DNA from 4 places in the Rossellomorea sp. ABR4_004 genome. Region 3 is predicted to be linked to each of the others. Evidence: riboswitches for the same ligand, from Rfam matches in the RefSeq annotation. Region 3 holds a riboswitch; each other region holds the start of a gene.
What was found. A riboswitch is a leader RNA that binds a small molecule or an ion and turns the genes downstream of it on or off. The one in region 3 is predicted to bind S-adenosylmethionine.

Region 1 (8,161 bases), 550 kb from region 3:
GGAACTAGCCAGAGATCTAGTCGAAAAGGTGAAAGAACAAACAGGGGAAGAAGAATTCTACCACTTCCTGATTGGGATCGGGAAAGAATACACCACGTTATATCAAATGAGAAAGAGCTTCTTGGAAGCGTCAGAGGTCATTGAAACGGCTAACTTCATCAGCCCGCGTCCTGAATCCATGCCTCGGGAATTCGCTCATCTGGGTATTTACAGGTACTTGCCAACCCTTTATGAGAAGAACACGTCAAAGGATTATTACAGTGATGATCTGCTGGTATTGATTAAGAATGATGTGAAGAAACAGACAGATCTTCTTAAGACACTTGAGGTGTATTTGGCGAATGATGGGAAGGGGAAACAGACCGCCAATGAACTGTTCATCCATCCGAACACGTTGAATTATCGGATCAAGAAGATACAGGATCTGACTACGATTGATTTTAATGATTTTAATATGAAGGTTTATTTGTATACGGAGTTGTTGTTGTTGAATAATGTGGAGGCTTATTATCAGAGGTACAAGGATGCTTTGAAAGGGATTTGATGCTCTTGGCCAGAGGAGAATTCTATACGTAGGGGGCAAATATATTGGACTTTGAAATGGTAGAGAATCTCAATAGTAAACAAGTCGAAGAATTACACGTCATGTATGAAACAGAATGGTGGACTAAGGGACGGACACTTACTGACATTCATGTTATGCTTGAGAATTCAGACATTGTTATAGCATTGGTTGGACCACAAAATAAAGAATTAATTGCTTTTGCACGTATACTTACCGATTACGTTTATAAAGCCATTATTTTTGATGTCATTGTAAATACATCCTACCGTGGAAAGCATATTGGTGAAAAAATGATGAACAACATCATAGAGCACCCCTCGTTAAAGAAAATAAATCATTTCGAACTATACTGCAGACCAGAAATGATACCGTTCTACGAAAAATGGGGGTTCACAGATAATCTGGGTGAACTTCATTTTATGAGACGCGGTTAATAATGGAATAGACTTTAAGTTTTATGTGAAACAAGGATTCATACTAGGTGGAGTCGACACATTGAAGCAGTCATATATTCCAAATATAGAAAACACTTTGTATTGGTATAAGTTATTCAAGTATCCTGGGCAATAATGGAATAAGAAAGTAGAGGGGGACGGTACTTTTTTTACCTTTACCTTTTGACCATCACCCAGGAAAGTAGAGTGAAAGCCGTCCCTGTTTTTTTGTAAGAACTATTTTCCTAAATAAGATAATTTAACGTAGTACAATATGTATTTCACTGTATACTTAGAATATTCAGATTTTAAAAAAAGAAGAAAATTCGTGTATATTAGACAACCTGTCAAAAGATGCCTCACAATCTTTGTTTAAGAGTGACCCACTTATCGGTTGGGGATCTGGTTAAGTGCCAGAGATAATGAATAGACGGTAAGATTCCGCTTAAATGGTCACTACGATTAAAAAAGGCTGAAATAAGCGGAAAGATTCCGCCTATTGCTTCCAGAAATATAATAATGGGGGATTTATCTGTGCTTAAGAGGAAATCCTCCGCTTATTTCCCTTCAATACTAAGTCCATCCTGGATATAACCGTAAAATCTCCGCTTATGTTCTTTCAGCCTAATAGACTGGGACCTGACCCCGCCTTCATCAGGGTCGGACCTTCTGTTAAAAGTAGGAGAGGTCCGTCCCTCTCTTTATGTAAAAACACTTAACAATATAAATCCGTTGAGTGGGAATGAGTCCGTTTCTTACTTCTCCTTTCGACTAATCTCAATCTCCCTTAAAGTCAATATGTAGAGTAGGAATCGTCCCCAGTTTGCATGCTTTCAAGTTGGATTTTGGATGAATTAGCCAATTTGAGTATATTGAAATTAATTCAAAAACAGGATTGACAACCCAACTAATATCCTTTAACATTACCCTAATGCTAAAACGCATTATAACGTTAACTTAATAAAGCGATATCTTCTTATCCAGAGAGGTGGAGGGACTGGCCCTGTGATACCTCGGCAACGGGTTCTTATGAATACCGTGCCAATTCCATCAAGTCATATGACTTGAAAGATGAGAAGAGCGGGACATATACATATTTGTGCCTCTCTTCTTATGAAGGGGGGCACTTTTTATTTTCTGCCATGTCCTTCACACACAGGCTTCAAGAAGAATACATAGCGAAAGGAGCAAGTCCTGTATGATCAGAGTTCAGAATGTTACGAAAGTTTTCGAGACGAAGGATGGCCCATTCACCGCTTTGAAGAATGTTTCCTTCGAAGTGAAGAAGGGAGAGATTTATGGCGTGATCGGATTCAGCGGAGCGGGAAAAAGCACGCTTGTCCGCTGTCTCAATTTTTTAGAGAAACCATCATCGGGTGATATTTTCATAGAGGGGCGCAGCTTGAAAGATCAGTCGGCAATCGATCTGAGGAAAGAGCGGCACCGCATCGGGATGATCTTTCAGCATTTCAATCTGTTTCAATCCCGGACGGTGGCAGGGAATATCGCCTATCCTCTGAAACTTGCAAAATGGCCAAAAGAAAAAATCAGCGAGAGAGTAAAGGAGTTGCTCGCGTTTGTCGGACTTGAAGATAAAGCGAAGCATTATCCGGATCAACTGTCAGGAGGGCAGAAGCAAAGGGTGGGGATAGCAAGAGCCCTGGCGACATCGCCTTCGATTCTGCTCTGCGATGAAGCCACATCCGCACTTGACCCTCAGACGACGGAATCGATTCTGAACTTATTAAAGAGAATCAACGCGGAGTATGGCATTACGATTGTGATGATCACCCACGAAATGGGGGTCATCCGGGAAATCTGTGATAAGGTCGCTGTCATGGAAAATGGAGAAATCGTGGAAGAGGGAAGCGTCTTCGATATCTTTTCCAACCCGCAGACCCCGACGACGAAAAACTTTGTGAAGAGTGTCATGAATGATCAGCTGCCGGCATCGGTTCTCGACAAATTGAATGACAGCAAAGAAGGGCGCATCTGCCGCCTTATTTTCAAGGGGGATTCGACGGGCACGCCGATTTTGTCCGAAACGGCAAAGAAATTCAATGCCCATATCAATGTATTATTCGGCCAGATCACGGAACTCCAGGGCAAGCCGTTCGGGAATCTCATCGTACAGATCATCGGCAGCAAGAAAGAAACGGAAGAGATCCTGGATTATTGGAAGAACAGATTATTCGTAAGCGAGGTGGAGAAGCGTGCAAGTTAACTGGGAATTATTTTGGCCAAAAATTATAGAAGCGACATGGGATACCGTGGCGATGGTGTCATTCTCCCTCCTGTTTGCAACGTTGATTGGGCTTCCCCTCGGCATCATCGTCGTGGTGACGAGAAAGGGGCACTTACTTGAAAATAAAGTCGTCTTTTCCATATTGAGCAGCATCATCAACATATTTCGTTCGATCCCGTTCATCATCTTGATGGTGGCCATCATTCCCTTTACAAGATTGGTAGTGGGCACATCGATCGGAACGGCGGCAGCGGTCGTGCCGCTTGTCGCATTTGCGGCACCGTATATTGCAAGACTGGTAGAGAGCTCGCTCCTTGAAGTGGAACCGGGTGTCATTGAAGCGGCGGAGTCCATGGGGGCAGGGCCGTGGCAGATCATTTTCGGGATCCTCATTCCGGAAGCATTGAGTACACTGGTCCTGAATATCACGATCGCCACCATCGGCCTGGTCGGTGCATCGGCCATGGCTGGGGCAGTCGGAGGCGGGGGCCTCGGAGATCTGGCCATCGCTTACGGTTATCAGCGATTTGAAACATCCGTCATGATCGTGACTGTCATCATTTTAATCGTGATGGTGCAGGGATTGCAGACAGCAGGAAATACCTTATCAAAAATCATCAGAAGACGTTAGGAGAGAGGAATATGAAAAAATCAATCAGTCTAGCAAGTATCGCGATTCTATTAATCACCCTTATATTGAGCGGCTGCTCGGGAAACAGTGCATCCGGCTCAAGTGAAAAAGAAGTTGTTAAAGTCGGAGTGAATGGATCTGGGGTGCCGATTTGGGAGTATATGAAAGAGAAAGCAGAGAAGGAAGGGATTGAGATCGAGATTGTGGAGTTTGCCGATTACGTGAGACCGAACCAGGCCCTGGCCGATGGGGATATCGACCTGAACGCCTTCCAGACGATTTCGTATTTTGACTCTTTCGTTGAAGAACATAATCTGGACCTTGTACCGATCGGCTCGACGATCATCGCGCCAATGGGAATCTATTCGGAAAAATATAAATCGGTAGAAGACTTACCGAAAGGCAGTAAAGTAGCCGTTCCTCAAGAGGCGACGAACCTTGGCCGTGCCCTTCTCCTACTGGAGGAAGCAGGTTTGATACAACTGAAAGAAGGATTTGATCAGTCACAAGGTTTGGAAGCCATAAAAGAAAACCCGAAAAACCTTGAATTCACACCGGTCGTCGCTGCCCAGACACCGAGGGTACTACCGGATGTTGCAGCATCGATCATCAATAATGGTGTCGCTGTTGAAGCAGGGTTCGTCCCGGTTGATGACAGCATCTATATCGAAGGGGCGGAATCTAAGCCGTTCATCAATATCATCGCGGCGCAGCAAAAAGATAAAGAAAATAAGACTTATAAAAAGATTGTGGAGCTCTATCAGGAGGATGACGTAGCGGAACATATCAAGAAAACATACAAAGATTCCCTGATCCCGACATTCGTGCCGGTCAGTGAATTGCATTAGGAGGGTAAAGAGATGAGTCAACCAGCAGCGATTACCGATCGTAAACACACCCTCGTCTCGGCAGTGGATCAACTGGCTGTGAAACTCGTATCAACCAGCCATCAGATCCACGACAAACCTGAAATCGGAAACGAAGAGTTCTTTGCTTCAGAGACCTTGACCACCCTCCTTGCAGCCAACGGGTTCTCCATTGTACGGGGAGTCGCAGGTCATGAGACTTCCTTTGTAGCACGCAAACATTCAGGGAAAGAAGGGCCGGTCATCGGCTACCTGGCTGAATATGACGCCCTGCCTGGACTCGGTCACGCCTGCGGTCACAATATCATCGGGACGGCAAGCTGCGGGGCGGCCATCGCCCTGTCGTCCCTACTCGATGAAACAGGAGGGGAAGTGGTGGTGTTCGGGACGCCTGCCGAGGAAGGCGGTCCGAACGGAAGTGCAAAGGGGAGTTTTGTAAAGGCAGGCTTGTTTGAAGGAGTGGATGCCTGCATGATGGTCCATCCGTTCAACCGAACAACTCAGACAGGGAAAACCCTTGCGGTGGACCCGCTTGATTTTGAATTTAAAGGAAGGTCTGCCCATGCGGCAGCTTCCCCTGAAGACGGAATCAATGCCCTCGACGGCGTGATCCAGCTATTCAACGGGATTAACGCCCTTCGCCAGCACGTGACCGATGATGTACGGATCCACGGCATCATCACCCACGGCGGCGACGCCCCAAACATCGTTCCTGATTATGCGAAAGCCCGCTTCTATATACGCGCTGCAACCAGGGAAGCGTGCAATGAGGTCACGAAGAAAGTGAAAGCGATCGCTGAGGGATCGGCACTTGCCACCGGGACGAAACTGAATGTCATCAAAATCCAAAATGAAGTCGATCACTTTCAGCTCAACCGTCGCTTCGATCAAGTATTCCAGCGGTCCATCGAGTCACTGGGCGAATCCTTCGACGATACGGAACGAAAGGGACTCGGCTCATCTGATGCCGGAAACGTCAGCAGGGTGGTCCCAACCATCCACCCCTATATCAAAATTGGGCCAGAATCCCTCGTCGTTCATACGAACGAATTCAGGGAGGCAGCGAAATCCATTGAGGGTGATCGTGCCCTTGTGATCGGGGCAAAGGCACTTGCGTTGACGGGGTATGAACTGCTGACGGATAAGGGGCTTTTGGAGGGAATATGGGAAGAGTTCGGTTCAAGTAAATAAGGATGAAAAGACAGCCAAATCAGGGCTGTCTTTTTTGTGTAATTGATATGCGGAGCTTAATGGAGAATGTTTCAATTAATTAAGAGTGCTTGGTAAGCATTCTTTATGAAAAAGTCAAACCGGAACCGCCCCCGGATGATTCTGGCTATGAAACAAGGAAAAAGGTATGGCTACTAAAAAAATAATCCTTCCTCTTAAAATCACAAACATTTTCACTAATCATATACTAGTTACTAGGGGTGGTATTTTAAGGAGGGATACAATGAGAATGAACAGGAAGAAGCACTTTCTACGTAAGGAAAAGCTTTTTGCTTATGTAACTAACTTTGGGGATGATACTATTTCAATAATAGATACCAAAAATGATAAAGTTACAGGTACTATTCTAGTAAGAGAGCAACCAGATGGGATTACGATTTCCCCTCTACTTAAACATGCATATGTGTCCAATACGAATCATGACTCGGTTTCAGTTATAGATCTTTCTAGTCATTAGGTGGTCAATGAAATACCTGTTGGTGAGGGGCCGGTTGGCATAGCTGCGACTCCTGATGGCAGAAAAGTGTATGTAGCGAATTTCGGTGGTACAACAGTCTCAATCATTGATGTCTGTACGCAAACAGTGAAACATATAGAAGTAGGAAATAACCCATTTGATGTGGCATTTAGTCCAAATGGAAGAAAGGCTTATGTTGCTGTAACAATAAGTAATTTTGTTGCCGTAATCGATACAAAAAAAGAATCAGTGATAGACAGGATTCCTATTACGAATGGGGAATTCCCTCGAGACCTTGCGATCACTCCGAATGGAAAAAAGCTATACGTGGCCAATCGTGGGAGAGGTGAGCCCAGTACAGTTTCTGTTATTGACCTAAAGGGAAATGTAGTAACGAATACGATCAATGCAGGTATTAGACCGAATGGTGTAGCGGTTACACCAGATGGGAAGAAGGTTTATATCACTAATATTAGTAGTGATAATGTAACAGTAGTGAATGCAATGGATGACTCAATTAGTGCAACGATTCATGTTGGAGACGGTCCAACGGATGTTTGTATTTCCCCCAATGGGAAAAAGGCTTATATCACTAACTTTAATGCAGGGACAGTCTCAGTGATTTGTATTAAAACGAATATGGTTTTGACTACGATTACTACAGGAAAGCAAACAAGCGACTGTGCTATTTCTCCTTCATGTTTTCCTTTCTAAGGAAAACATGAAGCTTTAAAAAATCAATGGTAGTTGATGTTTTCATTTATTATTAAAAGTGAGGTTGATATGATCTCAACCCATGACAGAATAATTAACTATCAAATACACCTGTCGAAGGTATTTTCCAATCAATTAAAAGATTGCTTCACTCTCGAACCATTCGAACTCTATTTGTGATTCAGCAGGGGAGCGACTGTATAAAAAGAACATAGCGTTCGTTCCTGGCTCTATTATTAGCCGGCCATCAACTCTAAAACCCAGCTCTGTTTTTTGGGGGCTTAGGGCTCTGGTACCGACAACCTTTCCTCCTGAAAATGAACCTGAAACACTAGGGTTGAAGAGGATTTGTCCCACAGGTCTATGCTTGGAGGCCAGTTTCAGAACACTCACGTCTGATGATAGAGTTGGGGTTCCAGGCGGGTCAGCATTCACAACAAAATCTGCCGTCACAAGTTTAGTCGAAAAGTTTGTCAAAGCAAAAAAAGAGACATATAAATTCACATTAGAGTGTAACGGATTGACAAGCTGAGCCCATGCATTTTTACTAGCATTCGTCTTTAATACCCCGGAAGTTCCAGCGAACAACCTTCCTTTGGTACTTTGAAAGGCTGGATTTATAATGTCTACTTCTGGCTTTATTTCCATGTAAAGTTTACCTCCTTATAAGTCTACTTTTAAAATATATATACTTGAGAATAGTCATTATGCTTTTATACTAAGTAAAAGTTATAGGGATTTAAGCTGTTTATAGCATTGGGAGTAGAAGTTGGATAAAGCAAAGGTTTCCTAATACAAGGAAGAGGTTGATGCTTTATTTTCATTTATCTTTATTGTTTTTTAAAGAAGATTGAGGGAAAAGGTGATAATAAGTTTTAATATAAAATATTGCAAACGTTTACAAACATATGTTATTGTATGTGTAACCGGTTACATAATAACCAACCAAACGAACAGGAAGTGACAAGCGTGGCAACGATCAAGGATGTGGCGAGTGAAGCGGGGGTGTCGGTGGCGAC
Region 2 (8,161 bases), 400 kb from region 3:
TCTGATGATTCAGGACCCTTTTTTGTGTCTTCATGTCCTTTTGTTTAACAATGGGGATGCCTGACGCAGTATCCTCTAAGATCCAATCAAAAGGAGGAGAAGTGAAGTGGCAATCGAGTTAAAAACGCAATTTAATAACAGTAAAAAAGTATATGTGGGAGGATCAAGGCCAGACATACATGTACCGATGAGAGAAATTGACCTGAGTAGGACGAGTGTTACCTTTGGCGTGGAAGAGAATGAACCGGTTCGTGTATACGATACAAGCGGACCTTATACAGATGAGCGTTACCAAGTCGATATTACTAAAGGATTACCTTCCGTTCGCACAGAGTGGATCCAAGAACGTCAGGATGTCACGGCTTACCCGGGACGTGAAATCGAACCGGAAGATAACGGCTATAAAGGAGACGATCCTCGTGCAAACGTAGAGTCGTTCCCTACTATCAAACGTACCCCGATACGGGCAAAAATGGGTCGTAATGTGACTCAAATGCATTATGCGAAAAAAGGAATCATTACACCGGAAATGGAGTTCATCGCTATCCGGGAAAATGTTGATCCTTCATTTGTAAGAGAAGAGGTAGCAAATGGCAGGGCCATCATCCCTGCTAATATCAATCATCCTGAATGTGAACCGATGATCATCGGTCGTCACTTTCATGTGAAAATAAACGCGAATATCGGAAACTCTGCCGTATCATCTTCCGTTGAAGAAGAAGTGGAGAAAATGACGTGGGCAACTCGTTGGGGTGCCGATACCATAATGGACTTATCAACAGGTAAAAACATTCATACAACAAGGGAGTGGGTCATTCGAAACTCCCCTGTCCCTGTTGGCACGGTACCGATCTATCAAGCACTTGAAAAAGTAAACGGAATTGCTGAGAATCTTACTTGGGATGTATACAGGGATACATTGATCGAACAGGCGGAGCAGGGTGTTGACTATTTCACCATTCATGCAGGTGTATTATTGCGGTATATTCAGCTGACGGCTGAACGTACAACAGGCATTGTTTCCCGTGGAGGTTCAATCATGGCACAATGGTGTCTTGCCCATCATAAAGAGAACTTTCTTTATTCACATTTTGAAGATATATGTAAGATCGTAAAAGCCTATGATATCTCCGTTTCCTTAGGAGATGGTTTAAGGCCCGGATCAATTGCTGATGCGAATGATGAAGCACAGTTTGCCGAGCTTGAAACATTAGGCGAGCTAACCAAAATTGCTTGGAAGCATGATGTACAGGTGATGATTGAAGGCCCCGGTCATGTACCGATGCATATGATTAAAGAGAATGTGGATAAGCAAATGGAAATCTGTCATGAAGCCCCTTTTTATACCCTGGGTCCATTAACGACAGATATTGCACCTGGATATGATCACATTACTTCCGCCATAGGGGCTGCCATGATCGGTTGGTTTGGAACAGCCATGCTGTGCTATGTAACGCCAAAAGAGCATCTCGGATTACCTAATAAAGATGATGTGAGAGAAGGTGTCATTGCTTATAAAATCGCAGCACATGCAGCGGATTTAGCAAAAGGGCATCCAGGGGCACAAGTAAGAGATAATGCCGTTTCTAAGGCTCGATTTGAATTTAGATGGAATGACCAATTTAATTTATCCCTGGACCCGGAACGTGCAAGGGAGTATCATGATGAAACACTTCCTGCAGAAGGGGCAAAAACGGCCCATTTTTGTTCAATGTGTGGACCGAAATTTTGTTCAATGAGAATATCGCATGATATAAGGGGAATGAAGGAGAATGGCATGGATGACGCTTATAAGGAAATAGAAAAAGGATTGAAAGAAAAATCGAAGGAGTTTGTGGAAAATGGATCAAACATCTACCGATGAACCTCTTTGTCATGTACTCAAATTGAAGAATGATATCGTAAAGCTCAATCAGAGAGTCATCCAACTCGAAAAAGAAGTGAAGAGCATTCAGGAAAACTGCAGGCATGTCTTCTATGAAACGGATGTAACAAGATCTTGTATCAAATGTCATTATGTAGAAAGTACCTATTATTAGAAACGTGTAAGTGATTGATTAAATTTCTTTTGACAGCGTATATGTACCGTGCTACGATTATTACAAATTTCGGAATAGTAAATGAATATATATAACTCTTATTGAGAGAGGTGGAGGGACTGGCCCTGTGAAACCCGGCAACCATTCAACAGATGTGTTGAAAAGGTGCTAATTCCTGCAAAGCAATTGGCTTTGGAAAATAAGAGAGGATTCTAATAAACATGAAGCCCTCTCTATCAGAAGAGAGGGCTTTTCGTTTGTTGAAATAAAAATTTAATAGACAAATGCAATAGGTGCTGAGTCATGCTCAGCTAAAAGGGAAGACCGGTGAAAATCCGGCACGGTCCCGCCACTGTAATGGGGAGCGACTTATCATTTAACCACTATTTCTGTTGAAATGGGAAGGGAAAAGAAGCTGTGAACCTAAGTCAGGAGACCTGCCTGTTGTATGCGCTTATGCTCTACGTGGATATAGAGAGGGGTGAGGAATACGTGTTGAGAATACAAGAATGTCTCAACTCTAGTTAGTGATACGTATGAATCTCTCTTTCATTTGAAAGGGAGATTTTTTTGTTGATGACAACCATACCAAGTATAAGGAGTGAAGATTGAATGAGTAAGGTGATCAGTTCGAATTTAGGATATCCAAGGATCGGAGAAAAGCGTGAATGGAAAAAGACGCTGGAACAATTTTGGGCAGGGAAGATTGAAAAGGATTCCTTCTTAGAACAAATGGAGGAAATCCGAGTCAACCATTTGAAGAAGCAATTAGATCAGGGGATTGATTTAGTTCCGGTTGGAGATTTCAGCTTATATGATCATGTACTTGATACAGCGGTCATGTTCGGCTTGGTTCCCGAGAGGTTTCATTATAGTGGGGGTAAGGTCTCTCTTGAAACGTATTTTGAAATGGCCAGAGGCGCGAAGGACGCGGTGGCATTAGAAATGACAAAATGGTTTAACACCAACTATCACTATCTCGTGCCTGAGCTTGATGGGATCATACCTCAGTTAGTGGAAAATCGTCCCCTGCATTTTTTTAGAGAAGCAAAAGAAAAACTAGGTATAGAAGGAAAGCCGGTTATCTTAGGTCCCTTCACTTTTGTGAAATTGTCTAAAGGGTATGAAACCGGTGATTTTAAAACCCTTGTTGATCAATTTGTCCCTCTTTATGTTGAAGTACTGCGTGAATTACAGGAAGAGGGTGTAGAGTGGGTACAAATGGATGAACCGATATTGTGTACCTCCATCGGTGATGAAGAGATGGATCAATTCAAAGAAGTCTATCAAACGCTTAAAGAATCCTGCCCCGGGTTAAAGATCATCCTTCAAACCTATTATGATAGTTTGGAAAGGTACCAGCAGGTGTTAGCACTCCCGGTAGACGGAATAGGGATAGATTTTGTGCATGATCGTGGTGAAAATTTGACTGCGCTGAAAAGATTTGGCTTTCCTAAAGATAAATTCCTGGCTGCCGGCATTCTTGATGGCAGGAATATTTGGAGGAGTAATCTTGCGGATACCTATTCGCTTCTATCATTCATTGCAGGGTATGTTCCGGGTGATCGCTTGATCATACAACCATCATGCAGTTTACTACATGTACCAGTAACCTTGCAGAATGAAGAAACAATTGGTACACCCCTCATTGACGCTCTATCATTTGCTGATGAGAAATTACATGAAATCACTGTTTTAACAAAGGGGATTCGTGAGGGAACCGAGACAATAGACGATGATATTGCTCAAAGTGAAACGGCGATTAAGCATTTAAACGAATCACCGCTGCGTAATAAAAGGGAGGTGCAGGAAGAGGTTAAAGAATTGCATCCCAACAATGTCGGAAGAAAAGATCCATTCCATATTCGTAAACTGGAACAGGACAAGTACTTTTCATTACCTTTTCTCCCAACCACTACAATCGGCAGCTTTCCTCAAACTCAGGAAGTGAGAAGGCAAAGGTTGAAATGGAGGAAGGGAGATCTTTCTGATGGGGAGTATCAGCAATATATTCATGCAGAAATCAAACGTTGGATTGACATTCAGGAACAAATCGGCCTTGATGTGTTTGTACATGGTGAATTCGAGCGGACGGATATGGTTGAATTCTTTGGTGAGAAATTAGAAGGTTTTCAGTTTACGAAGTATGGGTGGGTACAATCATACGGTTCCAGATGTGTGAAGCCACCACTTATATATGGTGATGTGACATTTAAAGAACCCATGACCGTTAGAGAAACCGTATATGCCCAATCCTTAACGGATAAACCGGTTAAAGGGATGTTAACGGGCCCGATCACGATTCTAAACTGGTCATTTGTTCGGAATGATGTTTCTCGTTATGAAGTAGCTAATCAAATTGCGCTGTCTCTCCAAAAAGAGATTGAAGAATTAGAAGGCAATGGGATTCGCATGATACAAGTTGATGAGCCGGCACTTAGGGAAGGGCTGCCTTTAAAGCGTGAAAATTGGGATGAATATCTACAGGCTGCCGTTTATGCATTCAAATTGGCCACCTCATCTGTACAGAACCAAACCCAGGTCCATACGCATATGTGCTATTCGGATTTTGAAGATATTATAGATGCCATCAATGATCTGGATGCTGATGTCATCTCGATTGAAACCTCAAGAAGTCATGGGGAAATGATCACTGTATTTGAAGACAATACGTACGAAAAAGGGATTGGTCTGGGGGTATATGACATTCACAGTCCACGGGTGCCGAAGCGTGAAGAATTAATCCGTAATATACATCGGGCTCTTGAAGTGCTGGATCCCGAGTTATTCTGGGTCAACCCGGATTGTGGTTTGAAAACCCGCGGGATCGATGAGACAGTCTTAGCGCTTAAAACCATGGTGGAAGCGGCTGAAAAAGTGCGTGAAGAGATGCTCATGAAAAAGGAAGGGTAATTGTCAATATGATCGAGTGCCGATGATTACGTTCCTTTGATCCACCTTTTAAAACGCAGGGCGCAGTTGAAAAGAGTTGCGTCCTGCACATAAGGAGATAAAAGAAAATGCCATACATAGCCATAGGAAGAATCATTCAAGTATTTAATGAACATCAGCCAGATCGCACCATCCTGTATTTGGTGAGTGATAAGGGGATTGATGAGTTCCCCAAAGGAAGGGTTTCATTAAAAACCGCTTTAGAATGGCAGGCGCAAGAAAAAATATGCAATGTCTATGCTCCCAGTTAAAAAACGAGATGGAGAAAAAATAAGCTTCCCAACATCCTTTGAATTGTGTTAACTTAATGTTATACAGAGTTTACATACACAAGGGGGATTTGAAAGTGAACGGAGAAAAACTAAGGGTGATTATTCACTGTGCCATTTTTGCTGCAATTACGGGGATTTTCGCTCAAATCGAGATTCCACTGCCACTCGTTCCAATCAGCGGACAAACATTAGCAGTAGGAATTACAGCGACGATTCTTGGAAGCCGATATGGAGCGTTCGCCATGGTATGCTATGCAGCCCTCGGAGCAGTCGGTGTTCCTGTATTTGCGGGCTTCAGTGGAGGGGCACAGGTACTGGTCGGTCCAACGGGAGGCTATATTTTCGGCTTCATCGTAGCGGCATTCTTTACTGGCTTCATTCTTGAAAAAACCAAATTCACCATACCGATGGCGATGATCGCCAATACAGTTGGTATGATCATTACGTTGGTCCTGGGTACCATTCAGCTGAAATTTGTAGCCGATCTTAGCTGGAATCAGGCAATGGCGGCAGGAGTATATCCATTTATCGTAGTTGGACTTATCAAAGCATTCCTGGCAAGCTGGATTGGAATCACTGTAAGACAACGACTGGTTCAGGCCAGATTGATCGGGAATCGGAAAGCAGCAGCATAATGAAAAAAGTTGACTCTTTGTTGGGAGTCAACTTTTTTATGACTAAAATTTATACATAGACCAATAGCCTATATCCTTGAATCCGATTCGTTTATAAATTTTTCCTGCTTCAGGATTATCATAGAATAGGCATAACTCTTTTCCTTCTTCTAGTACGTCACGACAAAGCTTCGTCATGCACTCGGTCGCATATCCTTTTTTCTTATACTCAGGGTGTGTGCAGACAGCGACAATCATCGCGGACATACTGTTTTCGGCGGTTGTGGAAGCAGAAGAAACAAATCTACCATCTTCTTCTACATAATAGCTTCTCGAAACACCGGCCTCCATGCTATGTTTTCTTTTTTCTACAGAAAAATCGCCACCACTGAATTCGGGGATACTGTTCAATAGGTCCACAAGTTTAGGTAGATCATTAAGGGTAGCCTGTTGTACATGAGGAAGGTCTTGTCGATCCATTGATTCCGTGTTGTCACATTTCGCATAATACATATGTCTTAATGATTTAATTTCTCTGGATAAAAAGGGTTCAACCTGCGTCACGATCCTTTTTAATCCGGAAACGATGCTGTAGTCTTCAGTCTCATTAATGATTCTGGCAAATCCTTCTACATCGAATTCCCCCATGGAAAAAGGGATGAAGTTTTCTCTGTACTTAAGGAGGATTCCCCTCAAATTTCCTTCTGTGTCAAAGTCGCCCCAGATTTTCTGGAATTCCTGTTCATACCCGAAGGCTTCGATGTCCCCGATAATAAACAAATTCTCAGCCGGCTGCTGATGAATGAGTTGCTGGCAAATATCATGATCCTGTTCTGTAAGCTGTCTGATCATCTTGGTTCCCCCCCTGTAAATAATCATTATCATACCAAAATTAGAAATATTTAGTAAAGTGTTATTTTTAGGGGAATTTGATTAACAGACGACACAAGTGATGTAAATTGTATAAATTCAGTTGGACTAACAGAAGTTATGAATAGCTGCACTACCATGCGTGGTTTTAAATTCATTAAAATAGGGAATCTTAGCATCAAACACAGTTACTAGGAGGGAAACTCATGCTTTGGACCATTATTGGAATTCTTTTAGTCCTTTGGTTACTCGGATTGATCTTTAAAATCGGAGGAGCCATCATCCATGTTTTACTTGTTATTGCCATTGTTGTCTTTTTATTTAACAGAATCACCGGGCGTAAAAAAGGATTATAACCATAACAAAGGTCCGTCCCTCAAATAGAGGGACGGACCTTTGCTATATAGTTTATTTAACGGCAGGGCCGCCTTTAAGTTCGATTTCAGATGGTACGTTTGAGAATTTCTTGAAGTTTTCGTTGAATTTGTGGGCAAGTTCTTTTGCCTTCACTTCATAGGCTGCTTCATTGGACCAGGTTTTCTTTGGTTGAAGTACTTCGTCAGGAACACCAGGAACGTGAACAGGGATATTCAGACCAAAGATGTCGTCCGTTTCTGTTTCAACGTGAGTGAGTTCCCCTTCAAGAGCTGCTTGAATCATAGCACGGGTGTAGGATAACTTCATGCGGTTACCAACACCGTATTCTCCACCGGTCCAACCAGTGTTCACTAAGAATACTTGAGCATTGTGCTCATCGATTTTCTTCCCAAGCATCTCAGCATAACGAGTTGCCGGGAGTGGCAGGAATGGTGAGCCAAAGCATGTCGAGAATGTGGCCTGTGGTGAAGTGATTCCGCGCTCAGTACCTGCAAGCTTCGATGTATATCCGCTCAAGAAGTGGTACATTGCTTGTTCTTTCGTCAGTTTGCTGATTGGAGGTAATACCCCGAATGCATCTGCGGTTAAGAATACAATGGTATTTGGATGTCCTGCAACACTCGGTTCAACGATGTTATCCATCGCTTGAAGAGGGTACGCAGCACGAGTATTTTCTGTCAACGTGTTATCCTCATAATCAGCGATGCGGGAATTGTCATCAAGAACCACGTTTTCAAGGACAGAACCGAAACGGATCGCATCAAAGATTTGTGGCTCCTTTTCACGTGTCAGGCCGATACACTTAGCGTAGCAGCCGCCTTCGATATTGAATACACCGTTAGGAGACCATCCGTGCTCATCATCGCCGATTAAACGACGGTTCGGATCTGCGGACAATGTCGTTTTTCCTGTACCGGATAAACCGAAGAACAATGCCACATCTCCTTCACGTCCGACATTTGAAGAACAATGCATGGAAAGGATATCGGATTCTGGAAGTACGTAGTTCATGACAGAGAAGATCGATTTCTTCATT
Region 3 (8,161 bases):
AATGAAATAGAGTGTGTTTTAATAACGATATGTTGTTTTAAAACGTAATCATTACGATTAATGAAAAAGGAGTGAATCACTTTGGCGAAGAAATCAAAGGTAGTAAAAGAGAAGAAGCGTCAGGAGCTTGTTCAGAAATATGCAGATTTGCGCAGGGAGTTAAAAGAAAAAGGTGATTATGAAGCGTTAAGAAAGCTGCCGAGGGATTCCTCACCGACACGATTAAACAGTCGGTGTGAAGTGACAGGGAGACCGAGGGGGTATCTCCGCAAATTTAAAATGTCCCGTATTGCTTTTAGGGAGTTTGCTCATAAAGGGCAAATACCAGGTGTCAAGAAATCAAGCTGGTAATCCACGAAACTATAAGGAGGAATAAGAATGAAAAAAGAACTTCATCCAGAGTATCAACAGGTGGTATTTATGGACACGAACAGCGGTTTTTCCTTTTTAACGGGATCTACTAAAAGTTCTAATGAAACGATTGAGTGGGAAGACGGGAACACTTATCCCTTATTAAAAGTGGAAGTAAGTTCAGACACGCATCCTTTTTATACAGGGCGACAGAAGTTCTCAGATCGTGGAGGCCGTGCAGAACGCTTCTTGAAAAAATACAACATGAATTAGTGCATGTGTGGCTGTCAGAAAGAATATGTTATGGTATAGACCCATGCCGAGGTGACTATGATGAACGAACACTTAATGGAAATTGTCGCAAGGGATATTGTTGAAGGCTTGCCAAAGGAAAAACGGAACATCTATCAATATGTGGTCGGTCTTGAAGATGAATTGGCGAGCCGGTCGGAGACTTCAGAGGAATACATGGCATTACTTGTGAAGCATGCTCCTCATCAGCAGGCAGCCTCTCATTTTAACATGACCTTTGGAGAGTTGATGAAACGGATGAGGGACATTGAGAAAGAGATTAATACGAAATTGGATCAGAAGCTGAAGCATGCTACCTGGATTGATTATACAGACACCATACGGTCGATGAAAGGATCAGAAGCAATAAATACAAGCTACTTCTTCTTTTCCATGGATCATGCTTATACTAAATAAAAAGGTGAAGTATAGAGTTTAAATCGGAATCATTACGTTATAATGGATTCTCGATGAGAATACGGATATCAATGAACAAGGGGGTTCACCATAGAAAAAACTTATACAAAAGCCCCGAATGAAGGAACAAAGGACTCTCCCGTTATGGAGGGTCCTTTTAATATTCATAATTTCGACACACAGTTCCCCCGGACTATCTGTAATAATTCTTCTATAGGATACACTATGAGTAAATAACTTGCTTGTAAATATAAAATTTAAGATACTAATACATAATAGGGTATTATCACTGAACGGAGGAATCCCGATGACCGGAGATTTATATGAACATCACAAAGCTTCAAAGCTCCTCGATCCCAAACGTCAAGAGCTCGTACCGGTGGACAAAGTACTCGAACTTCTCAAACTCAATAAAGATGATATCGTCGCCGATTTAGGTTGTGGCAATGGCTACCTGACCCTTCCAATTGCAAAAATGGTTGAAACAAAGGTCCAGGCGGTAGATCTGCAACAGGAAATGCTGGAGTATCTGAAACACCGTGCCACTGAAGAGAATGTAGATAATATCATTTATGAGAAATCATCCCTTGAATACCTCAGCTTCAACAAAGGTACTTTGGATAAAATCGTATCCGGATTCGTTTTACACGAAGTTCCCGACTTGATCAAAGTATTTCAAGATTTACACGATATGCTGAAGGAAAATGGAATTTGGCTGATTCTGGATTGGGAGAAGGTAGAATCAGAAATGGGACCGCCTTTAGATCATCGGATTTCTTCCGAGGAACTCGATCGACAACTCAATTCATCCGGATTCCATACAACAGTAGGTCACTTGCATCCATCGGTTTACTATATTGTCGTCAGAAAGAGTAATAGATAAGCCAGAAAGTATCTGAAGGGAGGGGAATGCCTATGACTGAACAATGGTATACGATAGGCTCCTTCACATTTCCGGCTTCATGGGCAGCTATTATCGCTTCGTTCATACTCACTTTCTTGCTTCTGTACTTCTGGAATAGAAAGGCGAGCGACTGGTATTCGAATTGTATTTTTACTTTTTTACTCTTCTGGAAGCTTAGTGTGATTGTGGTTGATTTTCAAACGGTTATGGAACATCCTTTGACGATCCTCTATTTTCACGGAGGAATCATTGGGTACTGGTTAGGAATGATAGGGGCTCTAACGTACATATTTGTTAAAAAAGTAGATCATCCGTCTACTCTCATCATTTCATGGATGGTCACGGTTCTTGTATTTGAAGCTGTCTTTCATATGCTTCATCACAACTATCTTCTAGCTGGTATTCAAGTACTATTGAATCTATTGATCCTTGTCTTTTTCTTTAAAAAAACCAGTGATCCCGGCGCAGATATCTGGGCAGGACAGTTATTGGTCATGTTTACTTTAGTTCAGTTATTTTTAAGTGCTTTCATTGGTGGATTTGAATTGACCGTCACCACCTGGACGTATTTGATCATGATGACTTATCTCATCTTTCTTTTAAACGTAAGGAGGAAACACAATGAATAAACGAAATTTTGCGTTGGCGATCGTTGCGCTTCTGATCGGCATTTTCTTAGCGAACTTTTTTCAGGATCAGCAGGAAAAGAAGGCAAGGGAAGAGGCTGCTCAATTAGCCAATGAATCCATGGATCTGTCTAATGCAGCGCAGGGGCTTGCAAAAGGGGACCGCGCTTCAGATTTTGAATTAACCACCTTAAATGGTGAAGCAATAAAGCTTTCAGATTATCAAGGTAAGAAAGTGATTCTGAACTTCTGGGCTACCTGGTGTCCACCATGTAAAGCTGAAATGCCCCATATGCAGAGTTACTACGAAGAGAATGCAGAGAAAGAAAACGTTGAAATCCTTGCCGTCAACCTGACGTCCATGGACGATGGGGAAAAGGCTGTTCAGGAATTCATCGACGGTTACGAACTCACTTTCCCCATCCCAATGGATGAAAAGGGAGAAATCGGGGACGAATACCGGGCGTTCACCATTCCGACCACCTACATGATCGATACCAAAGGCATCATCCAACACAAAATCGTCGGCCCCATGAACGAAGAAATGATGGGTAAAATGGTCGGTGGAATGGAATAATGGAGAGGGACGGACCTCTGACTATCGATGTTTGACCTTATACGCTATGAGGTATTAACAGTATGTGAAAGAAAAAGGAGGAGATGTGAACATGTTTCATTACACTAAAGAAGTATCGATGAGTGTGAAAGAAGCAGTGGAAGCGGTAGAATCCAACCTTAAAGATGAAAGCTTCGGTGTACTATGGAATCTCGATCTTGCCCAGAAACTGCAGGATAAAGGCCTTGATTTCAATGAAGAAGTAGTCGTATTAGAGGTATGTAATCCTCATGAAGCCAAGAAGGTGCTGGAAGAAAGCATGCTCGTAAGCTACTTCCTGCCTTGCAAAGTAACGGTATACACAGAAGGCGGTACAACCAAGATCGGTATGGCAAAACCAAGCAAGCTAATTGAAATGGTGGATAACGATGAACTGAAAAGCCTGGCATTGGACATTGAAAATCGTCTGATCGGATGTTTAGATAATGTTCAATAAAAGGCGAGCACCTGTTGCAATTGGGCAGGTGTTTTTTATTTCTTGCCATACATCCTACTCCTCACAATCTTCTGAATATGATACACTTTTAAAAATACATAGATTCAGGAAGGATGACAGAGATGAAGTTCACAACGAAGGTCGTACATAGTCAGTTAAAAGGGACTGAGGAAATCCGCAGTAAGACGACTCCCATTTATCAAACATCTGCCTTTTCTTTTACATCTTTAGAAGAGTTGGAGGGTTTCTATGAAGGGAAATCCCCTTATCTCTATACGAGAACGGGAAATCCAAATACAGACGAGCTTGGTAAGATGGTGGCAGACTTGGAAGGAGCTCCAGCAGGTGTCGCGACTTCCTCTGGATTATCGGCCATCCTTGTTGGAATCCTCGCTATAGTGCAATCAGGCGATCATATCATTGCCGCCGAAGATTTATACGGCGGTACGTTCCATATGTTGAAGGAAGAGCTTAAGACATTCGGCATTTCGACTTCTTTTGTTGATTTTACGAGTGTTGAAGAGGTCGAGGATGCTCTAACACCGCATACGAAACTCCTATACAGTGAGACGGTGACGAACCCGTTTATGCGAGTAGAAGATATTTCAAGAATGGTTGAACTTGCTGAGAAACATAACCTGAAAACAATGATCGATAACACGTTTGCCACACCGTTTCTGCGCCAGCCTTTCTTAGAAGGGGTGGACCTGGTCGCTCACAGTGCCACGAAGTATATCGGAGGACACAGTGATATTACAGCAGGAGTCGTAGTTGGAAAAGAAGAATTTGTTCAAAAAGCGAGAGAAAAAGTCGTCAACATCGGGTCGAACTTGAGCCCATTTGAAGCGTGGCTGACTTGCCGTGGAGCGAAAACATTGGCTCTTCGTATGGGAACCCAAGCAAGAAATGCAGAAGTTCTTGCGGCGGACCTTCGAGCAAATGAATATGTAAAGAAAGTCTATTACCCAACCGATTTATCCGGTAAAGGAAATGGAGCAATCGTAACAATCGAGCTATCCAACACATGTGATATAAGCACATTCTTCAAAACACTCGGATGGATTAAAATCATCCCTTCCCTTGCCGGTGTAGAGACAACGGTTTCTTACCCATTGGGAACGTCTCATCGTGCTCTACCGAAGGATGCGCAGGAAAAACTCGGAATCAACACACATGTCGTCCGCATATCGATAGGGATTGAAGACGGAGAGGACATCGTCGCTCAATTTAACGAAGCGATTGCAGCTTCTGTTAAAAATTAAATAATGTAAAAATTCTAAAAATACTCTTGACGTTAAGGTCGGTTACCCCTTATAATTCATCTCAACGCAAGAATTTTCACATTGACAACTACATGCTCTTATCCAGAGAGGTGGAGGGACTAGGCCCGATGAAACCCGGCAACCTTCATGTGCGCAGAAATGCGTCACATGAAAAGGTGCTAATTCCTGCAGGCAATCTGCCTGAAAGATAAGAGGAGGACCCTATTAAATTAGACCCTCTTCTTAGGAAGAGGGTTTTTTATTTTTTCCTCTTCTTCTTCTTAGAAAAACACATTTCAGACGTTGGGTGAGGGATTTAAGCAGCTGAAAAAACCATCTATTTTGACAGCTGAATGTGTTAACCGCAGTAATGAAACAAACCCAATCCAAATCAAAAAAACCATTCAGGAGGAATTCTCAATGACAAAATCATTCGATTTCGACACACTACTACTTCACGGTGGCCAGGAGCCGGATCCATCCACTGGCTCGAGGGCAGTGCCGATTTATCAAACGACATCCTACGTTTTCGACAACAGTGATCATGCTGCAAAATTATTTGCCCTTGAAGAACCGGGTAATATTTATACGCGTATCATGAACCCGACTGTAGACGTGTTGGAAAAACGGCTTGCTCTTTTAGAAGGGGGAATCGGAGCACTCGGTGTTTCATCGGGAATGGCTGCTATCTCTCTATCAATCTTAAATATCGCCGGAGCAGGTGATGAAATTGTAGCGGCCACCAATCTTTACGGCGGAACCTATAATTTATTTTCGACCACACTTCCGAAATACGGAATCAAGGTTCACTTTGTAGATCCGACAGACCCGGAAAATTTCCGCAAAGCGATCACGCCTAAAACGAAAGCCGTATTCGCTGAGACAATCGGAAATCCAAGTCTACACGTGCTTGATATTGAAGCGGTAGCAAAAGTGGCTCATGACCATCACATCCCATTGATCATCGATAATACCTTTGCCACTCCATATGTATGTAAGCCAATCGAGTATGGAGCTGATATCGTCATCCACTCTGCAACAAAATGGATCGGTGGTCATGGAACGGCCATCGGGGGAGTCGTCATAGACGGTGGGAAATTCGATTGGAATCATGAAAAGTTCCCGGGATTCACGGAAGAGGACCGGAGCTATAATGGACTGCGTTATGCACAGGATGTAGGTCCGGCAGCCTTCATTACGAAATTAAGAGTGCAGCTGCTTCGTGACTTAGGGGCGTGCTTAAGTCCACAGAACGCATTCCTTCTGTTGCAGGGATTAGAAACGCTGCATCTTCGCATCGAACGTCACACAGAGAATGCCTTGAAAATTGCGGAGCATTTAGATCAGCATAATGGCGTTGCGTGGGTATCTTATCCAGGATTGCCTCATCATCCCTCTCATAAACTTGCACAAAAATACTTGAAAAATGGAGCGGGATCCATCGTCGTCTTTGGTATTAAAGGTGGTAGAGATTCCGGACGGAAAGTAGTCGATAACATCTCCCTGTGGTCTCACGTTGCGAACGTAGGGGATGCGAAATCACTGATCATCCATCCGGCTTCCACGACCCATCAGCAATTGAACGACCAGGAAATCCGCGCGACAGGGGTAACCGAGGATCTTGTGAGACTTTCCGTTGGATTAGAGTCTGCGAAGGACCTGATCCAGGACTTGGATCATGCCATAGAAGTGGCGTTGGAAACATCAAGGGTATAATAGGAGATATTTTTAACCAGCGGGGGTATACCGAGAGGAATCCTGATCACCCCCGCCACAACACCAAAAAAGGAGGTGGAGGAGTGGAGAAACCATACACATATGAAGTTGGCTCCATTGCCATCCCATCCCTAACATTAGAGTCAGGCACCACGTTGAAACATGTAGATCTTACGTATGAACGAACAGGAAACAAAGAAGGACCGACCATCCTGGTTTGCCATGCCCTCACCGGGACCCATATCGTAAAGGGGACGAGTGAAGACCGCGGCTGGTGGGATGGACTGATTGGTCCGGGGTTGTATATTGATACCGACCATTTTAATGTGATTGCCTTTAATGTATTAGGAGGATGTGAAGGTAGTACGGGACCGGCGTCCACCAATCAAGACACGGGAGAGCGTTACGGTCCGGACTTCCCTGGTATTACGATAAGGGACATGGTCCATGCCCAATATAAAGCACTCCAACACCTTTCAATCGACCACATCGAAGCAGTCATTGGAGGCTCTTTGGGAGGGATGCAGGCATTGGAGTGGGGTGTCCTCTATCCTGCCTATATTAATAAAGTATTCGCTCTTGCCGTCACCCCTGCCTTAAATGATTACGGTCTCGCCTTTAATCACATCGGAATCACGGCGGTTGAAGGGGACCCTGAGTTTCAAAAGGGGCATTATCCACCAGGCTCCATTTTAAAAGGGTTAGAGATTGCCAGAATGGTTGGTATGGTCACGTATCGGACACAGGAACTGTTCGACCATCGTTTCCAGCGAGAAAAGCAAAACGAACAATTCAATGTCGAAAGCTATCTCGATTACCAAGGAAAGAAATTAGGGAAGCGCTTTGACCCTAACAGCTATCTTACCTTGCTGAAAGCGATGAACTCACATGATATCGGAAGAGGAAGAGGAGGAACAGAAGTGGTAGCGAAGAACTATCAGTGCGAACTGATTTCGATCAGCTATGAAGGAGATTTAATTTATTCATCTCAATATTTAAAAGAGTTTACTCAGCTTGTACCAAAGAGTGAACACTACTTTATCTCCACTTCCTTTGGTCATGACGGATTCCTGGTAGAATTTGAAAAGTGGGGAGGAATCATTGCTTCTCATCTCAAAAACCATCACGTTGAAAGAGTTTTTACCGGTTCAAAATAAGAGCTCTCTTATCATAACTCGTCCCCCTCCGGCATATAGTTAGATAAGCAAAGACATCGCACCGCCTTAGCGCGTTTTTGTGTGGTGTCTTTTTCGTTGGATAAGAAAGGCTGGCGTCCTTAATCGCACCACTCTTATCTATACAAAGACCAACAACAAGCTGGAGGGGAATATATGGAGTGGACGGGCAGAAAGCTCATCATCACAATCATCATTAGCATGCTGATCGGTGCTGGAGGAATGTATGGCGGCTTGGAATGGACGGGCAAGGATGGGGAAGAACTTGCTCAGTTTGACGGAAAAGGCGCGCTTAATGACAAACTTCATAAAGTGGAAGTGGCTTATGATCTGATCAGTGACAAGTTTTTTCAGGATGTGGACAAGG
Region 4 (8,161 bases), on a different contig from region 3:
TGATTTCAGCTGTAACCAATTCTTCCGTTTGTGTTCCTTTTGAAAGAATTTCTCCCCATGGATCGATGATGAGGGAACAACCGCCAAATTCATTGTTCGGGTCATTTCCAACCCGGTTGCAGGCAATCACGAAGCATTGGTTTTCAATCGCTCTTGCCTTTAAGAGGGTCTGCCAATGATCAATTCGTGCTGCTGGCCACTCTGCTACGACAAAAACAACCTTGGCACCTAGTAGAACTTGTTTTCTGAACCATTCAGGGAAACGGATGTCGTAACAAATCAATCCGGCCATTACTGTGTCTTGAAGGGTGAAGATGCCATCTTCATGCCCGGGAAGTAAATAATGATGTTCATCCATTAGCTTAAACAAGTGGAGCTTCGAATACTTTTTCACCAGCTCGCCTTTTGAATTCGTAACTAGAAGAGTATTGGACACCCCCTCCTGCGATTTCTGCGCAACAGAACCACCTACAATGTGAATGGAATATTTCTTTGATAGTGCAGACAGGAAGGAGGAAGAGTCTTTTGCTCCTTCATCAGCGATTTCATCCATTCTTGTAAGGTCATACCCAGTCGTCCACAGCTCAGGGAGCACAACTGTATCACAGCCGTCGTCACTAGCTTTTTTAATCCATTCTTCTACTATTTGCTTGTTTTTTTCGGGACTCCCGAACACAATATCGATTTGTGCAAGACCTATCTTTTGAATCATTTCTTTCACCTCATTAAGGACTTTTTGGAATTTATTCCTTTACATTCTTTATTTTCCGTTATATCATTTGTGACTAGAATTTGAAAGTAATTAATTTTCAAAAAAATGTAGTGGGTGAGTGTAATGAAAACCTTTAGTAAAGCAAAACGATTAGATTTATTACCTGAACAATTTTTCGCATCCCTCGCCAAAACAGTGAATGCCGTGGTCAAAGAGGGACATGATGTCATTAATTTGGGCCAGGGAAATCCGGATCAACCGACTCCTCAACATATTGTGGAAAAACTGACAGAAGCAGCAGCTTCGCCGTCCAATCATAAGTATCCTCCATTTCGCGGGTTTTCGTCCTTTAAAGAGGCGATTGCTGCCTTTTACCTGCGTGAATATGGTGTGGAGTTAGATCCGGAAACAGAGGTAGCTGTGCTATTCGGAGGAAAGGCCGGGTTAGTTGAAATCCCTCAATGTTTATTGAATCCTGGTGATGGGGTATTGGTGCCCGATCCCGGTTATCCGGATTATTTATCAGGGGTAGCGTTGGCAGAGGCACGTATGATTAAAATGCCACTGCGAGAGGAGAATGGATTTCTGCCTGATTATAGTGAACACTCCCGTAATGAGCTGGAAAGTGCGAAATTAATGTTTCTGAACTACCCTAATAACCCTACCGGAGCAATCGCCACACAATCATTCTTTGAAGAAACAGTCACTCTTGCCAATCAGCATGATATTTGTGTTGTACATGATTTTGCCTATGGAGCCATAGGATTTGATGGAAATAAGCCAATAAGTTTTTTGGAAACCGATGGAGCAAAGGATGTCGGGATTGAGATTTATACATTATCGAAAACGTACAATATGGCTGGCTGGAGAGTAGGGTTTGCCGTCGGGAATAAGAGTGCCATAGAAGCGATCAACCTCCTGCAAGATCACTTATATGTAAGTCTGTTCGGTGCTATTCAAGAAGCGGCTGCCACTGCCCTTTTAAGTTCCCAGGAATGTGTACATGCACTGGTTTCAACCTACGAAGAAAGAAGAAAACTATTAATCTCCGGACTTCAGGAAATAGGGTGGGATGTAAAAGCTCCACAAGGTTCCTTCTTTGCCTGGCTAAAAGTACCTGAGGGTTTCACATCTGTAGAGTTCTCTACTTATTTACTTGAAAAAATCAAAGTTGCTGTAGCCCCGGGTGTAGGCTTTGGAGAATATGGAGAAGGGTACGTACGTGTAGGACTATTAACCACAAATGAGCGGATAAAAGAAGCGATTTCCCGTATAGAAAATTTAGAATTATTCCACAAAAGGGATTGACAGAAATTGAAATTGGTGCAATAATCCAACTGAAATAATGAATAATGAAATTCTTATCAAGAGCAGGCGGAGGGACCAGCCCTATGAAGCCCGGCAACCGACTTATTCAAGCACGGTGCTAATTCTTGCAGCTAAAAAAGCTGACAGATAAGAAAGAGTGACTTTATTAAACCTCTTCTTATTTGGAAGAGGTTTTTTGTTTGCCCAGGCTAAAATAACTTGCGGCTAAAAATAGCATGTTCAAGGAGGAAGGACAACAATGAGTGAAGTGATAGCCACATATGAAATAAAGGGAAAGAGTGGTTCATTCGATAAAAAGGCAGAGGGGATCGCCTTGGGATTGACTGTCGGTTCATGGACGGACTTACCGCTCCTGGAACAGGATCAATTGCGCAAGTACAAGGGGAGGGTCGTTTCCGTGAAAGAGTGGGAAGGCAAAGATGGCCCCAGAGGTAAGGTGCAAATTGGCTATCCCGGTGATAATTATTCAAATGATATCCCAGCCATCCTTACTACGGTATTCGGCAAGCTTTCCCTTGATGGTGAAGTGAAATTAGTAGATGTAGAGTTTTCCAGCGACTTAAAAAAAGCCTACCCTGGACCACGTTTTGGAATAGAAGGAATCAGGGAGCTAACGGGTGTACACGACAGACCCTTGTTAATGAGCATCTTTAAAGGTGTAATCGGCAGGAACCTTACCTACCTTGAAACCCAATTAAGGGCACAGGTTCTCGGGGGAGTCGACGTAGTAAAAGACGATGAAATTCTCTTTGATAATTCACTGACACCTTTCACTGAGAGGATCAGTATAGGGAAAAAAGTGTTACACGAGGTGTTTGAAGAGACTGGTAAGAAAACGCTGTATGCTGTAAACCTCACAGGAAGAACTTCAGAATTACGTGATAAAGCAAAAAAAGCACGTGATCTTGGAGCACATGCCCTTTTATTCAATGTATTTTCTTATGGACTGGATGTTCTACAGGAATTGAGGGAGGATCCTGAGATCAGTTTGCCGATTATGGCACATCCTGCATTCGCAGGTGCCGTTGCCTCATCCCCTGTATATGGTGTGAGCTATTCTTTATGGTTAGGGAAATTCCTGCGAATGGCCGGAGCTGATTTTTCTTTATTTCCATCTCCATACGGAAGTGTCGCCTTAGAGAAGAGCAAAGCTTTATCCGTAAGCCATGAGTTAACGAAGGATGATGATCATCTAAGAAAAACGTTGCCTGTACCGTCAGCAGGCATTCACCCTGCGCTTGTACCACTTTTGGTGAAGGATTTTGGTGTAGATTGTGTCATTAATGCAGGTGGTGGCATTCACGGTCATCCAGATGGGGCAGTTGGAGGGGGAAAGGCATTCGTCCAAGCAATTGAAGGAGTTTTAAGGGGAGATTCTCTCTCAGCTGTAGCGGATTCCCACGATGAGCTTCGTAAAGCACTATCCCTATGGGGAGAGGAGGTAAAGGTATAATGAAGCATCCGATCATTTTCTGTGATTTTGATGGAACGATTACAGAAACGGATAATATCATCTCATTGATGAAAACCTTTGCTCCTGCAGAATGGGAACCTGTCAAAGACGACATCTTAAATCAGTCTTTGTCCATTAAAGAAGGAGTCAGCAAGCTGTTTTCACTCATTCCTTCATCTAAGAAAGAGGAAATGATTCAGTATCTATTAGACACAGCAGTCATACGTAAAGGGTTTAAGGAGTTTGTAGATTATACAAAGGAACATGAGATACCTTTGTATATCGTTAGCGGTGGAATTGATTTTTTTGTGTATCCTCTACTAAATGAATATGGGCCTTTTAATGGGATTTATTGTAATGAAGCTAGCTTTAACGACTCAACCATAACGATTCATTGGCCATATCCATGCGATGATCACTGTGAAAGTAAAGGGTGTGGATGCTGCAAGCCTTCCATCTTGAGGTTGTTGTCTTTAACAGAAGATACGGAGGTCATTGTGATAGGGGATTCTGTCACAGATATTGAAATGGCGAAGCTTGGAGACACTGTGATTGCCAGAGACTATTTGGCACATACATGCGAAGAAAAAGGAATCCCCTATCATCCGTTTGAATCCTTTCACGATTGCATGGACGTCATTGAAAAAGGAGTGAAAATATGAATTCCTATCAATCTCAATGGGAAGAACTAGCTGATATCAAAAGGGAATTGGCAGAGAGGGATTGGTTTATGGGAACGAGCGGGAATCTTGCCATACGAGTGAGTTCATTACCTGCTACTTTCCTGGTAACGGCAAGTGGAAAGGATAAAAGGAAGCAAACCGATGAAGATTTCCTGCTCGTAAATGCTCAAGGTGAGGCCATCCAAGATACACCTGCACGACCATCGGCCGAAACATTGCTGCACAGTCATGTTTTCACAGAAAGCTCAGCAGGATGCAGCCTACATGTCCACACTGTGGCGAATAATGTAATCAGTGAACTGTATGGGGATGAGGGTGTCGTCACATTTAGAAACCAAGAATTAATTAAAGCGTGGGATAAATGGGGGGAAGATGATTCTTTATCCATTCCAATCATTCGTAATCATGCACATATCCCGATGCTTGCCCGGGAATTTCAATCCTTTATTAAAGCAGACAAAGGGGCGGTGCTCATTCGCAACCACGGTATAACGGTCTGGGGAAGAACCGGTTTTGAAGCTAAGAAACTATTGGAAGCTTGTGAGTTTTTATTTCAATATCAACTCACACTTTTATCCTTAACGAATACGAGAACAATTACTAAAGGAGGAGTAAGATTATGACGACAATCATAATCCAAGGGAATAACCAAGTGATTGATAACCAGGAAGAAGTAGTGAAGTATTTAAGTGAACAAGGAGTCATTTATGAGCATTGGAATATCGACAAGTTGGTAGAAGGACTGAGGGATCAATACGCATTAACCGAAGATGATAAAGCGGAAATCCTGTCAACTTTTAAAGAGGAGATTGAAGATATTTCAGAGCGAAGAGGATATCAGGCTTGGGATGTGATCTCCCTTTCCGAGCGCACACCAAATCTTGAAGAGCTTTTAAGGAATTTCCAACAGGAGCATCATCACACAGATGATGAAGTCCGCTTTATTGTAAACGGCCATGGTGTATTTGTCATTCAAGGAAATGATGGTGATTTTTTTGAAGTGCATTTAAACCCGGGTGACTTAATCTCAGTCCCTGAAAACATCCGCCATTATTTTACATTAAGTGAAGATAAGCAAGTAGTTGCCGTCCGTATTTTCGTCACACAGGAGGGCTGGGTACCAATCTATTAAAATAGTATTCAAGGGATAGACAAAGAGTAGAATCGATTGTCTATCCTTTTGTTATTATCAGGGGAGATATTTGACGGAAAATGTCTAATTAAGAAACATTACTAGTTATTTTGTCTTGTTTTGCGAATCTATTTACTTTTCTGATAATACTTGCGATAATGCTCAAGTAACGATTTAACTTAATAAAGGCTAGGAGCTAAAAAAGGAGTTTATTAGAAATGGGTCGTCTATTAAAACAGAAGTGGTTATTAATGAGAATTAATCAAAAACGTTCAGAAATGATTGGGTTGGGAGAGAGTTTAGGATTATGTGCAGCGGAGACAATCAAATGCAGTCAGCAATTAGATCAGCTGTTGAACGACTATGAAAAGTGCACAAATAAGATCGTATCATTAACCCTCCAAGAAACATCAAACGAATTTGGGCAATACATTAAGAACTTATTAAAACGAACTGCTTCTTGAGACTATTCATCAAGTTTTTCCCTCACCATTCAAGGTTTACAAGAGAAAACAAATCTCCAACAATATCCACACGTATACCAAAACAATCAACTTAATTTGTCGTTATTTAATAAACGAAGGACGGTTCGCATTATGCAAACCGTCCTTCGTTTATTAAATACTGAGGAGTCTATCATGTTTGACAATAACAGCTTTTATTTGTATAATATTTTGAAACTGAGATATTTAATTTTTAAAGGAATGAATGCCATGAACGAACCTCAGGATACAAAACAATCATTAAAGCTTTTCATTGTCTTGTCAAGAGCTTTCAAAGCCTTAAATGAAGAGATAAATAAAAACATTCAGGAGAACGGTTTGAACCCTACTGAATTTGCCGTCCTGGAGCTACTTTATCATAAGGGAGATCAGCCTTTACAACAAATTGGCGGTAAGATTCTATTAGCTTCCGGCAGCATAACGTACGTTGTGGATAAGCTTGAACAAAAGGGCTACCTAAAGCGCAATGCTTGCCCTAAGGACCGTCGGGTCACCTATGCTCAAATAACAGAAAGCGGCAGAAAGTTAATTGATGAGATATTCCCCAATCATGAAAATCGTATTCATGAACTGATGTCAGCTCTGTCTCCTGATGAGAAGAAAGAAACGATAGAAATGCTGAAGAAATTAGGATTATCGATTAAAGACTTGTCGTATTGAATCGATCTACCTGTCCCCCCGTCTTTCACGTAACCCGTTCGGTTGAGAGGGAGAAAAAGCATATTTGCTGGTGTTTTTGCAGGTGAAAAAAACAAAGCCTTTTGCAGGCTGTTTTGATGTGTAAGATGAATGAAAAATTGCACAAAAAAAAGGAGTTGCAAACGACATTGCAGCTCCTCTTTTCTATTTTGCGTTATTTCATTAGAGCCCCATATCGCTGAATAGTTGAACAGCAGGTTTCCCGTTAAACTTTTGCAGTCTTAAACAATGAAACCAGGTTCTCTGCTAATTGAGATTTACAGAGGGAAAAAATCCACTTAATTAGCAAATAGTACTGAAAATAGCTTAAATAGAGGGAGAAATTCCTCTTATTTGACTCGATAAGCGTGAAAATAGGTAGCTTTGCTTTGTTTAGAGGGAAAATATCCCCTTATTCTCCCCAAAAACCACGTCTAATCTGCATCTAACAGTAAAATTTCCCCTTATTTTTCTATCACTTGTTACTCACTCTTTATCTTCCCATCTTTCGTATCTGGCAATAACGACTCGCGGACAAATTTGTAATATAAAATGCAGACCAATTTGCAACACCACATAAATTTATGCGGTAGTGCAAATTGTACCGCGAATTACCTTGCAATTTATTAGTTTCTCTCTCTCAAAAGAACGGGTTAGTCTTTCACGAGACGGGGGGTTATTTTGTCTTAAAAGCACGTCTCTTCCCATCGATTCCATTATTTCTAATTCTTGAAAATCGATATTAGAATAAACAGGAGATTTTCTATCATAAGTCGAATAACTATAATCGGGATTATATTAAGAGGAGGCAATCGTATGAAGTTTGATCAGTTTACATATGTAAGGCCAAATTTAGAAGAGATTAAACCTGTTTTCAAGCAATTACTTGAAAAATTCAAGTCTGCGTCCAATGTTCAAGAACAGGTGGATGCCATGAAGGAACTGAATGATATACGTTTGAACATTGATACCATGCAAAATATTTGCTATATCCGGCATTCAATCGATACCAATGATGAGTTTTACAAAAAAGAGCAGGATCATATCGATGAAATGATGCCTGAGGTTCACGGGATGGTGACGGAATATTACAAGGAACTCGTAAACTCTCCTTATCGTAAAGAATTAGAAGAAAAGTGGGGAAAGCAGCTATTCGCCCTGGCAGAAAGCGAAATGAAGACTTTTTCTCCTGACATCGTGGCTCTACTACAGAAGGAAAATAAGCTATCTTCCCAGTATACAAAGCTGATGGCGTCTGCAAAGATTCCGTTTGAGGGGGAAGAAAGAACATTGGCTCAGATGGGCCCATTCACACAATCAGTCAATCGGGAAACAAGAAGAGAGGCCGCTCAAGCGACCGTTGCTTTCTTTGAAGAGAATCAAGAAGAATTGGATCGTCTATTTGATGAGTTAGTCAAGGTGCGTCACACGATTGCTACTACTTTAGGATATAAGAATTTTGTTGAACTGGGTTACTATCGCATGACGAGAACGGATTATACGCCTGATATGGTAAAGGTTTTCCGCGATCAAGTGAAGAAACATATCGTTCCTCTGGCTACTGAACTTAAAGAAAGACAAGAAAAGCGCATTGGGATAGATTCGATGAAGTTTTATGACGAAGGCTTTAAGTTCACTTCCGGAAACGCGGTTCCTAAAGGAAGTCCTCAA

Region 1: another riboswitch for S-adenosylmethionine. It lies ahead of ACXAF2_RS06565 (methionine ABC transporter ATP-binding protein); the one in region 3 lies ahead of ACXAF2_RS09155 (homocysteine synthase).
Region 2: another riboswitch for S-adenosylmethionine. It lies ahead of metE (5-methyltetrahydropteroyltriglutamate--homocysteine S-methyltransferase); the one in region 3 lies ahead of ACXAF2_RS09155 (homocysteine synthase).
Region 4: another riboswitch for S-adenosylmethionine. It lies ahead of ACXAF2_RS19575 (2,3-diketo-5-methylthiopentyl-1-phosphate enolase); the one in region 3 lies ahead of ACXAF2_RS09155 (homocysteine synthase).

What each region holds. Positions count from the first base shown of each region.
Region 1 is NZ_JBSWVM010000001.1:1,227,825-1,235,985, reverse strand. It holds gene ACXAF2_RS06575 (PucR family transcriptional regulator) at 1-544, shown strand, start outside; gene ACXAF2_RS06570 (GNAT family N-acetyltransferase) at 589-999, shown strand; SAM riboswitch class I at 1,973-2,077, shown strand; gene ACXAF2_RS06565 (methionine ABC transporter ATP-binding protein) at 2,198-3,223, shown strand; gene ACXAF2_RS06560 (methionine ABC transporter permease) at 3,213-3,875, shown strand; gene ACXAF2_RS06555 (MetQ/NlpA family ABC transporter substrate-binding protein) at 3,887-4,723, shown strand; gene ACXAF2_RS06550 (M20 family metallopeptidase) at 4,736-5,932, shown strand; gene ACXAF2_RS06545 (YncE family protein) at 6,099-6,428, shown strand; gene ACXAF2_RS06540 (YncE family protein) at 6,429-7,142, shown strand; gene ACXAF2_RS06535 (DUF6143 family protein) at 7,278-7,790, opposite strand; gene ACXAF2_RS06530 (LacI family DNA-binding transcriptional regulator) at 8,112-8,161, shown strand, end outside.
Region 2 is NZ_JBSWVM010000001.1:1,379,062-1,387,222, reverse strand. It holds gene thiC (phosphomethylpyrimidine synthase ThiC) at 107-1,864, shown strand; gene ACXAF2_RS07270 (hypothetical protein) at 1,842-2,039, shown strand; SAM riboswitch class I at 2,135-2,245, shown strand; cobalamin riboswitch at 2,314-2,498, shown strand; gene metE (5-methyltetrahydropteroyltriglutamate--homocysteine S-methyltransferase) at 2,652-4,952, shown strand; gene ACXAF2_RS07260 (hypothetical protein) at 5,060-5,242, shown strand; gene ACXAF2_RS07255 (biotin transporter BioY) at 5,332-5,898, shown strand; gene ACXAF2_RS07250 (GNAT family N-acetyltransferase) at 5,941-6,729, opposite strand; gene ACXAF2_RS07245 (lmo0937 family membrane protein) at 6,954-7,103, shown strand; gene pckA (phosphoenolpyruvate carboxykinase (ATP)) at 7,156-8,161, opposite strand, start outside.
Region 3 is NZ_JBSWVM010000001.1:1,775,807-1,783,967, reverse strand. It holds gene rpsN (30S ribosomal protein S14) at 82-351, shown strand; gene ACXAF2_RS09190 (type B 50S ribosomal protein L31) at 379-624, shown strand; gene ACXAF2_RS09185 (hypothetical protein) at 685-1,059, shown strand; gene ACXAF2_RS09180 (class I SAM-dependent methyltransferase) at 1,367-1,942, shown strand; gene ACXAF2_RS09175 (hypothetical protein) at 1,975-2,592, shown strand; gene ACXAF2_RS09170 (redoxin domain-containing protein) at 2,585-3,166, shown strand; gene ACXAF2_RS09165 (DUF302 domain-containing protein) at 3,258-3,641, shown strand; gene ACXAF2_RS09160 (trans-sulfuration enzyme family protein) at 3,764-4,903, shown strand; SAM riboswitch class I at 4,999-5,118, shown strand; gene ACXAF2_RS09155 (homocysteine synthase) at 5,324-6,619, shown strand; gene metX (homoserine O-acetyltransferase MetX) at 6,703-7,776, shown strand; gene ACXAF2_RS09145 (S41 family peptidase) at 7,951-8,161, shown strand, end outside.
Region 4 is NZ_JBSWVM010000003.1:507,303-515,463, reverse strand. It holds gene ACXAF2_RS19585 (carbon-nitrogen family hydrolase) at 1-712, opposite strand, end outside; gene ACXAF2_RS19580 (aminotransferase class I/II-fold pyridoxal phosphate-dependent enzyme) at 836-2,020, shown strand; SAM riboswitch class I at 2,071-2,174, shown strand; gene ACXAF2_RS19575 (2,3-diketo-5-methylthiopentyl-1-phosphate enolase) at 2,280-3,494, shown strand; gene ACXAF2_RS19570 (2-hydroxy-3-keto-5-methylthiopentenyl-1-phosphate phosphatase) at 3,494-4,156, shown strand; gene ACXAF2_RS19565 (methylthioribulose 1-phosphate dehydratase) at 4,153-4,800, shown strand; gene ACXAF2_RS19560 (1,2-dihydroxy-3-keto-5-methylthiopentene dioxygenase) at 4,797-5,309, shown strand; gene ACXAF2_RS19555 (aspartyl-phosphate phosphatase Spo0E family protein) at 5,528-5,773, shown strand; gene ACXAF2_RS19550 (MarR family winged helix-turn-helix transcriptional regulator) at 6,014-6,472, shown strand; gene ACXAF2_RS19545 (M3 family oligoendopeptidase) at 7,307-8,161, shown strand, end outside.